2 regions of the Solibacillus sp. FSL W8-0474 genome follow, and region 1 is predicted to be linked to the other one. Evidence: riboswitches for the same ligand, from Rfam matches in the RefSeq annotation. Region 1 holds a riboswitch; the other holds the start of a gene.
What was found. A riboswitch is a leader RNA that binds a small molecule or an ion and turns the genes downstream of it on or off. The one in region 1 is predicted to bind preQ1.
Positions count from the first base shown of each region.

Region 2: linked by a shared signal. The riboswitch ahead of NYE67_RS02440 (QueT transporter family protein) and the one ahead of queF (preQ(1) synthase) in region 1 are both predicted to bind preQ1.

Region 1 covers NZ_JBBOQJ010000001.1:198,984-203,201, reverse strand. The annotation lists gene NYE67_RS00980 (VUT family protein) at 1-434, opposite strand, end outside; gene queC (7-cyano-7-deazaguanine synthase QueC) at 434-1,102, opposite strand; gene queF (preQ(1) synthase) at 1,215-1,715, opposite strand; PreQ1 riboswitch class I at 1,839-1,885, opposite strand; gene NYE67_RS00965 (DUF2294 domain-containing protein) at 1,972-2,316, opposite strand; gene NYE67_RS00960 (trimeric intracellular cation channel family protein) at 2,585-3,253, shown strand; purine riboswitch at 3,284-3,383, shown strand; gene NYE67_RS00955 (MFS transporter) at 3,446-4,218, shown strand, end outside.
Region 2 covers NZ_JBBOQJ010000001.1:482,433-486,650, forward strand. The annotation lists gene NYE67_RS02435 (metal ABC transporter ATP-binding protein) at 1-490, opposite strand, end outside; T-box leader at 551-758, opposite strand; gene NYE67_RS02440 (QueT transporter family protein) at 930-1,415, opposite strand; PreQ1 riboswitch class I at 1,421-1,465, opposite strand; gene NYE67_RS02445 (ABC transporter substrate-binding protein) at 1,758-2,774, shown strand; gene NYE67_RS02450 (ABC transporter permease) at 2,971-4,011, shown strand; gene NYE67_RS02455 (ABC transporter ATP-binding protein) at 4,004-4,218, shown strand, end outside.

The DNA of each region.
Region 1 (4,218 bases):
GCTGGAACGGCTGCCCAAGGTATAAAACCTGCTCCTAAAGGACTTAGCCCAACAACAACGAACACGATGGAATCCAAAAATCCTCCAACAATTCCACTATAGAACACACGCCACGCCATCGGTAATTTTAAACGTGTGTAAATTTCTGTATCGGCCGTTTCAGCAACTAAAAAAGATAGTGCAGATGCAGCTACAATAATTAACGTATCTCCTAATGAGAACGATACAGTTGCAGATAAAACTAAGGCCAGTAAGATGAACCCATATGTTTTTTTACGACCAAATTTATTTTGCACTAAATCCCGGAAAATAAATGTCGCACCAATTAAAAATGAACCCATCGGTATAATAAACATTCCCAATTCAAGCGGTGCAAAACGTGCTGTTACAACGTTAGCGGTCACAATAGATACTAAATAAAATAAAATTCTAATCATACTACTTCTCCTGTTTCCTTCGAGTGTAAATACGTTTCCATCCCTTGTAATCGCAGCTTACATGCTGGGCAATCCCCGCATCCATCCGCGATAATGCCGTTATAACATGTCAGTGTTTTCTCTCTTACATACTCAAATGCGCCAAGCTCATCGGCTAATGCCCATGTTTCAGCTTTATCAATCCACATAAGCGGTGTATGAATTACAAAGGAGCTATCCATTGATAAATTCAGTGTCACATTCAACGATTTTATAAAGATATCGCGACAGTCCGGATAACCGCTGAAATCCGTTTCGCATACACCTGTGACAATATGCTTCGCGCCAATTTGGCTTGCCAACACACCGGCAAATGATAAAAACAATAGGTTGCGCCCCGGTACAAAGGTTGATGGCAATCCGCCCTCTTCCCCTTCTTCCACTGGAATATCATCACGTGTTAAGGCATTTGGTGCGAGCTGATTCAGTAACTCCATATTTAAAATATGGTGTCGTACATTTTGTTCTTCGGCAATCTTTTTAGCGCATTCAATTTCCAATGCATGCCGTTGTCCGTAATCAAATGTTACTACTTCCACTGCTTTGAAATTTTTCAATGCCCAAAACAGACATGTTGTACTATCCTGTCCGCCGCTAAATACGACGAGTGCTTTTCCATCCTTCATCTTTTTGCTCCTTTTAAACGAAAAAACAGCACTAAGATTATGTGCTGTTTAATCTTAGTTTTTTATAGAGGGTCGCTAATAACCTCTTTCACCTGCAAGGTCTATTTAATTTTTAACGGTTGTCGATTTTTTCTGGATATAAATCATGGTTCATTAAACGGTAGTTGGCAATTTCCTCATATTTCGTGCCCGGACGACCGTAATTGCACCAAGGATCAATTGAAATGCCTCCACGCGGCGTAAATTTACCCCATACTTCTATGTAGCGTGGGTCTAACAGCTTGATTAAATCGTTCATAATAATATTCACGCAGTCTTCATGGAAATCGCCATGATTACGGAAACTAAATAAATATAATTTTAATGATTTACTCTCCACGATTTTTTGATCCGGAATATACGAAATATACATCGTCGCAAAGTCCGGCTGCTGTGTAATGGGACAAAGACTCGTAAACTCCGGACAATTGAATTTCACAAAATAATCGCGGCCAACATGCATATTATTAACAGACTCCAACACTTCTGGTGCATACTCAAAAGCATATTTTACATTTTGATTTCCTAATAACGTTAAATCCTCTAAACCATCTTTTTCGTGTCTACTAGACATGAAAAACCCCTCCTTCATTCATACCAAAGTATCCAAAGGAGGGGGTAAGCGTATCATCAATAAAAAACCACCGGATGCAATAAAAAAAAGCCACGTCCGATATGGACATGGCATAATATGCATGTATCCATAGTTTTTTATAGAGGGTATCAGCTATGAACCTCTCCTGAACAACTCAGGTATTTTAATCTTTCCTCATTCTATTAGAAATAAAGTCCATTGTAAAGAAATAATTGAACATATGGTACCTATTCCCCTACACGATTGGCTTTTCAAATATAAAAACCGATACAGCCATATCCTCTTCAACCTTTATATCCGAAAACAAATGAAGCAGCTTTGATCCGACGAGCTCCTCCAATCCTTCGGGAACCTGTTGCTTATAAATTTCCTGGATCATTTGGGTTCTCGCATTGTGAATAACCTTTTTTCCTTCTTCTGATTGAATAATAAATTTTTCAGTAGGTGTCAAAATGCCGTACATCGTCGTGACAGCCATATTCTCCACGAAATGCGTATAAATTCTATCCGGTCCTTTTCCATATAGCTCTTTACGTACTTTTCGTACGATTTCATTAAAAACGGTTTCCTTCTTCCCCATTTGTACAACCCCCTAGTTTATTCAAACTATACAATATAACTTTTAAAAAAATAAACTCTTCTCTCTCTATCTTGTTCTTTTAAAACAAAATAGTATAATAAAAGAAATAAATGGAGTTCCAATAATTGTTTTGTTGGAACGCTATTTGCATTTTATAAAATGGATTGATTCATTAGTAGGCACTGCTAATTTATTACTCCACTACAAGGTCTTTTTAAAAGACGTCTTGTGGTGGAGTTTTTTGTATTTTAAAGGAGGTTATATAAAGATGTCATGGATTGTTCTTCATTTTATCGGGATTATTTCATACGCAGCAACGGGAGCATTTGTCGCGCTTGAAGCGAGATTTTCATTTATAGGTGTATTTGCTTTAGGTTTTATTACAGCGTTTGGAGGAGGGCTAATCCGCAATGTAATTATAGGGATTCCTGCTACTGAACTGTGGGAGCAATCCACTATTTTAACAGTGTTCATAACATTAATGATCATCGTATTAATTCCGCTAAAATGGATTGATCATTGGAGAAGGTGGGGAATGTTTTTTGATTCAATTGGGCTTGCTTCCTTCGCACTTCAAGGTGCCATGCTGGCGAGTGAAGTTTATTCCAATAATTTAGGCGTGATGATTTTGGCTGCCCTATTTACTGGTGTCGGCGGCGGAGTCATGCGGGATGTGATCGCTGGTCGAAAACCACTTGCATTGAAGGAAGAAATTCACGCAATATTAACGATTCTATGTGCCCTCTCTATTTGGCTAGGCTGGAGCTCACCTCTAGCACTTACACTCATCGTTGTTATTGTAGTTACCATACGTTTGTCAGCCATTCACTATAATTGGCGGCTTCCTCTACCGTGTCATTATGAGGAAAATAGCTTTACTAATAGTGAAGTGAAATCAATTTCAAAGTTAAAACTTGATAAATCAAATGAAAGCTAGTAAACTATTCAAGTGCTCGTTTTATTACACAACAATATAGTAATATAGTACTGTATAACCTCAAGGATACGGCTTGAGGGTCTCTACCAGGAACCTTAAAATCCTGATTACAGAAAATGATTAATCTCATTTTTTGTAATCAGGATTTTTTTATTTTCTAAATTTTTCATCAGAAAGGATGTATAGCAGATTATGAATTTCAAAGTTATTATACTCGCATTATCAACTGTTGCTGTAGGTTTGGTTGAATTAATCGTTGGCGGTATTCTTCCAATTATTGCAACGGATTTGAATATTTCAATAAGCAGTGCCGGGCAGCTAATTACGGTATTCGCTCTTATTTATGCGATTGCCGGTCCAGTGCTATTAGTTTTAACGAGTAAGGTCGAACGGAAAAAGTTATACCTTATTTCGTTGTTTATATTTTTCATCAGTAATATCATGACTTATTTCAGTACGGATTATACCTTTATGATGATTGCCCGTGTTTTAAGTGCCATGAGTACATCACTGATTACTGTGCTCTCTTTAATAATCGCTGCAAAAGTTGTAGCTCCGACACATCGAGCAAAGGCGCTAGGTCTTATTTATATGGGTATTAGTTCTTCGCTTGTATTAGGTGTACCACTTGGAATTTTAATTTCCGATTATTTCGGTTGGCGTGTTATTTTCCTAGGGATTGCCATATTATCGGTAGGCTCTTTTATCCTGATTTCTATTTATTTAGAGCGCATTCCTGGTGAAATGGCCGTTCCACTTTCACAACAATTAAAGGCCGTTGCCAGTTCAAAAATTGGTACAGCCCATCTTGCCACGATGTTTATGCTGGCAGGACATTATACAATATATGCATATTTCACTCCATTTCTGGAAACGGAGCTTAACCTGAATTCAAGCTGGATCAGTCTTTGTTATCTATTATTCGGGATTGCCGCAGTGAGTGGTGGCGCATTTGGAGGCGCACT
Region 2 (4,218 bases), 280 kb from region 1:
TTGTAAACAACTGCTCAATCAGTACATCAATATTTGGCTCCTCCTGCTCGGCTTCAATATTCGTATGGAAAACAGCAATCTCGTCTGTTAAATGATCGAAAATAACGAGTGTATCGTAAACATGAAACTGCAGTTCAGGCGATGGTTTTTGCAATGCATGAATATAGCCGATCCCCCCGCCTGTAAAAGGATATTCGGTATGTGATGATATGCGCGGCATTACTTGTTTAATCAATTGAATAAGCTCACCGTCATATGTGTACTCTCTATTGGATAGATGAGATTTATCAATAAGTTGCTGTCCGTTGCCGCTATAGGTTTTTCTTGGATTGACGCCGATGAAGGAATAGCGTCCATTACCTTCATATTTGGATGAGCTTTCTAAAAGAAATTTTCGTTCGCCCTTTAAACGTTGGAAAATGGAGATTGGTGTCAGTAGATCACCGTTCACTTTTTTCATTGATGTACGAAAACGTTGTTGAATTGCCATTCGACACACTCCTTTTAATTTTGGGAATAAAAAAAGTCCCCAGCAAAAGAATAAACTTTTGCTGAGGACGATCTGCACCGCGTTGCCACCTCGATTGAAGCTATAAAATAGCCTCCACTTAAACCTGATAACGGCAGGGTACCGTCCGCCGACTAATGCCGGCAGCTTTCATAAGGCCCATTCACATTTACCTTTTGACGTATTTTCACCAGCCATACGCTCTCTATACAAAACGGGAAATGCTACTCTTCTTATTCAACAATTTACTCAACTAAACTCTTCTCAACTGAAACGGTGGTCGCGCTCCCGCAACCTGCTACCGTAATGTAATATTTTGAATATGCTTATTCTAACACTGAAAATAAAAATGTCAAACAATTCTAAAAAAACTTAACCAAAAAACCCACCGACTAAATGCCAGTGGGTGAAACGATATATGTTAGATCAATTTTTTGAAATCAAGTCGTTTATTTAAAGTGTACATGATAGGTGCGCCAACTGCTAAAACAACAAACTCCCCAAATGCTACAAATAACCATGTCTCCCAAAACGGAAAGTCCAACACTAGGTTAAGCTGTGCCGCAATGATAAACATTGTAAACGTAAAGAGTGTCGTATTAATAACTAAACGTGCCCAAATGTTTTTTACAAACTTACAGATGAAAATAAAAATACCAAGTGTAAGAATAGTATGTCCTACGCCAAAAATTAGGTCAATTGGACCGACAGATGACATAAGGAAATTGGAAAAAAATACACCCAATACAACACCCAGCATAAAACGGGGGTTGAAGGCGATCAGATGATTAAATATTTCGGCAATACGGAACTGTACTTGTCCAAAACTAATCGGGGCAACTAGCATTGTTATTGCAATATATAATGCTGCAATAATTGCACTAGTTGCAAGAAACTTTACTTTCATATTAATTCCTCCTAGTTTTTTAACGTGGGATGGTTACGAACCACGCAAAGCAACTGCAATCATAGCAATATTAAAAAAGAAAGTAAAGAATTATAGAACTAATTTCCCTTCAAAGTTCAATAAATTGACAAATGATAAAATTTTGAATAATACATATATAATTCAGTGGTTTAAAGCGCGAAATTAACATGTAGGGATAATGAGTAATTCAATTTAATATCTGAACATTCTAAATCTTATTGACTATCTGAAAATGAAGAGGTAATATAATTTTAATTCACACTTCATCCAAATGAAGTTCGTCGCTTTAAAGCGTCAGAGAATAATAGGGGGATAAATTATATGACACGTAAATTAACGAAGCTTTCCTTTTTAGTATTTGGGCTTCTTTTACTTTTAGCAGCATGCGGTGGAGAAGAGCAAGATACTGCTACTAATGCTACAGCTAGTGACGGAGGAACAGAGTCTGCACAAACTGATGAAGCAAAAACATTTAAAATCGGAACAACTCAAATCGTAGAGCACCCATCATTAGATGCTGCAAAAGAAGGATTCAAAAAGGCGATTGAAGATGCAGGAATTAAAGCGGAATATGTGGATAACTCAGCTAATGGAGATAACAGTACAAACATGACAATTGCACAACAATTAGTAAGCGATAATGTAGACCTGATTTTTGCAAACTCAACACCATCTGCACAAGCGGCAAAAGGTGCAACTGCTGATATTCCAATTATCTTCACATCGGTAACCGATGCGGTAGGTGCGGAATTAATCGAATCAATGGCAACTCCAGGGGCAAACGTTACTGGAACAATTGATTTACATCCGGAAACAATGCCAAAAACAATGGCGTTTTTAAAAGAACTCGGTGTAAAAAATGTCGGGATGGTTTATAACGCTGGAGAGCAAAATTCAGTAGCCCAAATTTCAACTGCTAAAGAATTAGCAGCAAAAGAAGGTATTACAATTGTAGAAGCATCTGCTTCAACATCAGCGGAAGTAAAACAAGCAACTGAATCATTATTAGGTAAAGTAGAAGCGTATTACATCATTACAGATAACACAGTTGTAAATGCATTAGAATCAGTTATCGATGTAGCAAATGCAAACAAATTACCATTAATCGTTGGTGAATTGGACTCTGTAGCACGTGGCGGGTTAGCAGCATACGGTTTTAATTACTACGATATCGGTTATGAAGCAGGGCAAATGGCAGCTCAAATTTTATTGGAAGGGAAATCTCCTTCTGAAATTCCGGCAGCATACCCAGCAAACTTAAAATTAGTCATCAATAAAGCGGCTGCAGAAAATTTAGGCTTAGAAGTTAAACCTGAGTGGGAAGCAGAAGTACAATAATTTGAATGCTGGTAAATAGCCAGGAATAAATATTCGCGCTTGTGCCCTCAAAGAAGGTCTGCCTAAAGTCATCGTAATGAAATCCAAGGCTAATATTCTAGAGGGTCCTAGCGCGAATTAACGTTTAACTACTTTTTAATGGATACTCATAAGCTCGCAAGGTGCAGTGGATAAAAATTATAGGAGATGATTCGAGATGTTTACAGCTTTGTTTGGGTCGGTAGAGCAAGGAATCATCTATGCAATTATGGCACTGGGTGTTTATTTAACATTCCGGGTGCTGGATTTTCCGGATTTAACGGTTGATGGAAGCTTTGTAACGGGTGCAGGTACGGCCGCAATGATGATTGTACTTGGCTATAATCCGATACTCGCAACATTGGTCGCAACAGTTGCTGGATTTATTGCTGGATGTATGACAGGAATTTTACACACTAAAGGGAAAATCAATCCGCTGCTTGCAGGGATTTTAATGATGATCGCGCTTTATTCTATTAATCTTCGCATTATGGGATTAAGCTCCGATACGGGTGTAACAAGACCAAATATTCCACTCTTAAATTCAGAAACAATTTTTACAGTATTTAATAATTTTTGGGCAAGTTTAGGCATTGATTCAGTCATCTCAAATGCTTTAAAGTCAATGGGTATGACAACGGTGCCAACAACTTGGGGTATTTTAGCCGTTATGCTTGTTGTGACGATTATTATTAAGCTTATCGTTGACTGGTTCTTAAAAACGGAAGTCGGTTTGGCGATTCGTGCAACAGGGGACAACAAACGGATGATTCGCAGTTTTTCGGCAAATACTGATTCATTAGTTATTTTAGGGTTAGGTATTTCAAACGGTATGGTTGCACTGTCCGGGGCATTAATTGCGCAATATACAAAATTTGCGGATGTTGGATTAGGTATCGGGATGATTGTTGTCGGTTTGGCCTCTGTTATTATAGGGGAAGCTATTTTTGGTGCTAAATCGATTGTACGCGTAACCTTCGCTGTTATTGCCGGGGCAATAATTTACCGTATGATTTACGCTTTAGCGTTGCGTGTAAAATGGCTGGATTCAGGTGATATGAAATTAATAACAGCATTTATCGTTATTTTGGCATTAGTAATTCCGCAAATCGTTAATAAGTATAAAGAAAAGAAACGTAAGGCAAAACGTTTGGAAGAACGAATGGCACTACAAAAGGCAAAATTAAAAGTTGAGCAGGGAGGGAATGGCCTTGCTTAAATTGGATAGTATCAATAAAGTGTTTAACGAAGGAACACCCGATGAGAAAATGGCATTGGATAATATTAATTTGCACTTAGCACCTGGCGATTTTGTCACAATAATTGGAAGTAATGGTGCAGGAAAATCGACAATGATGAATATGATTTCCGGGGCCCTAACACCCGACTTTGGATCCGTCATTATTAATGGCAATGATTTAACACG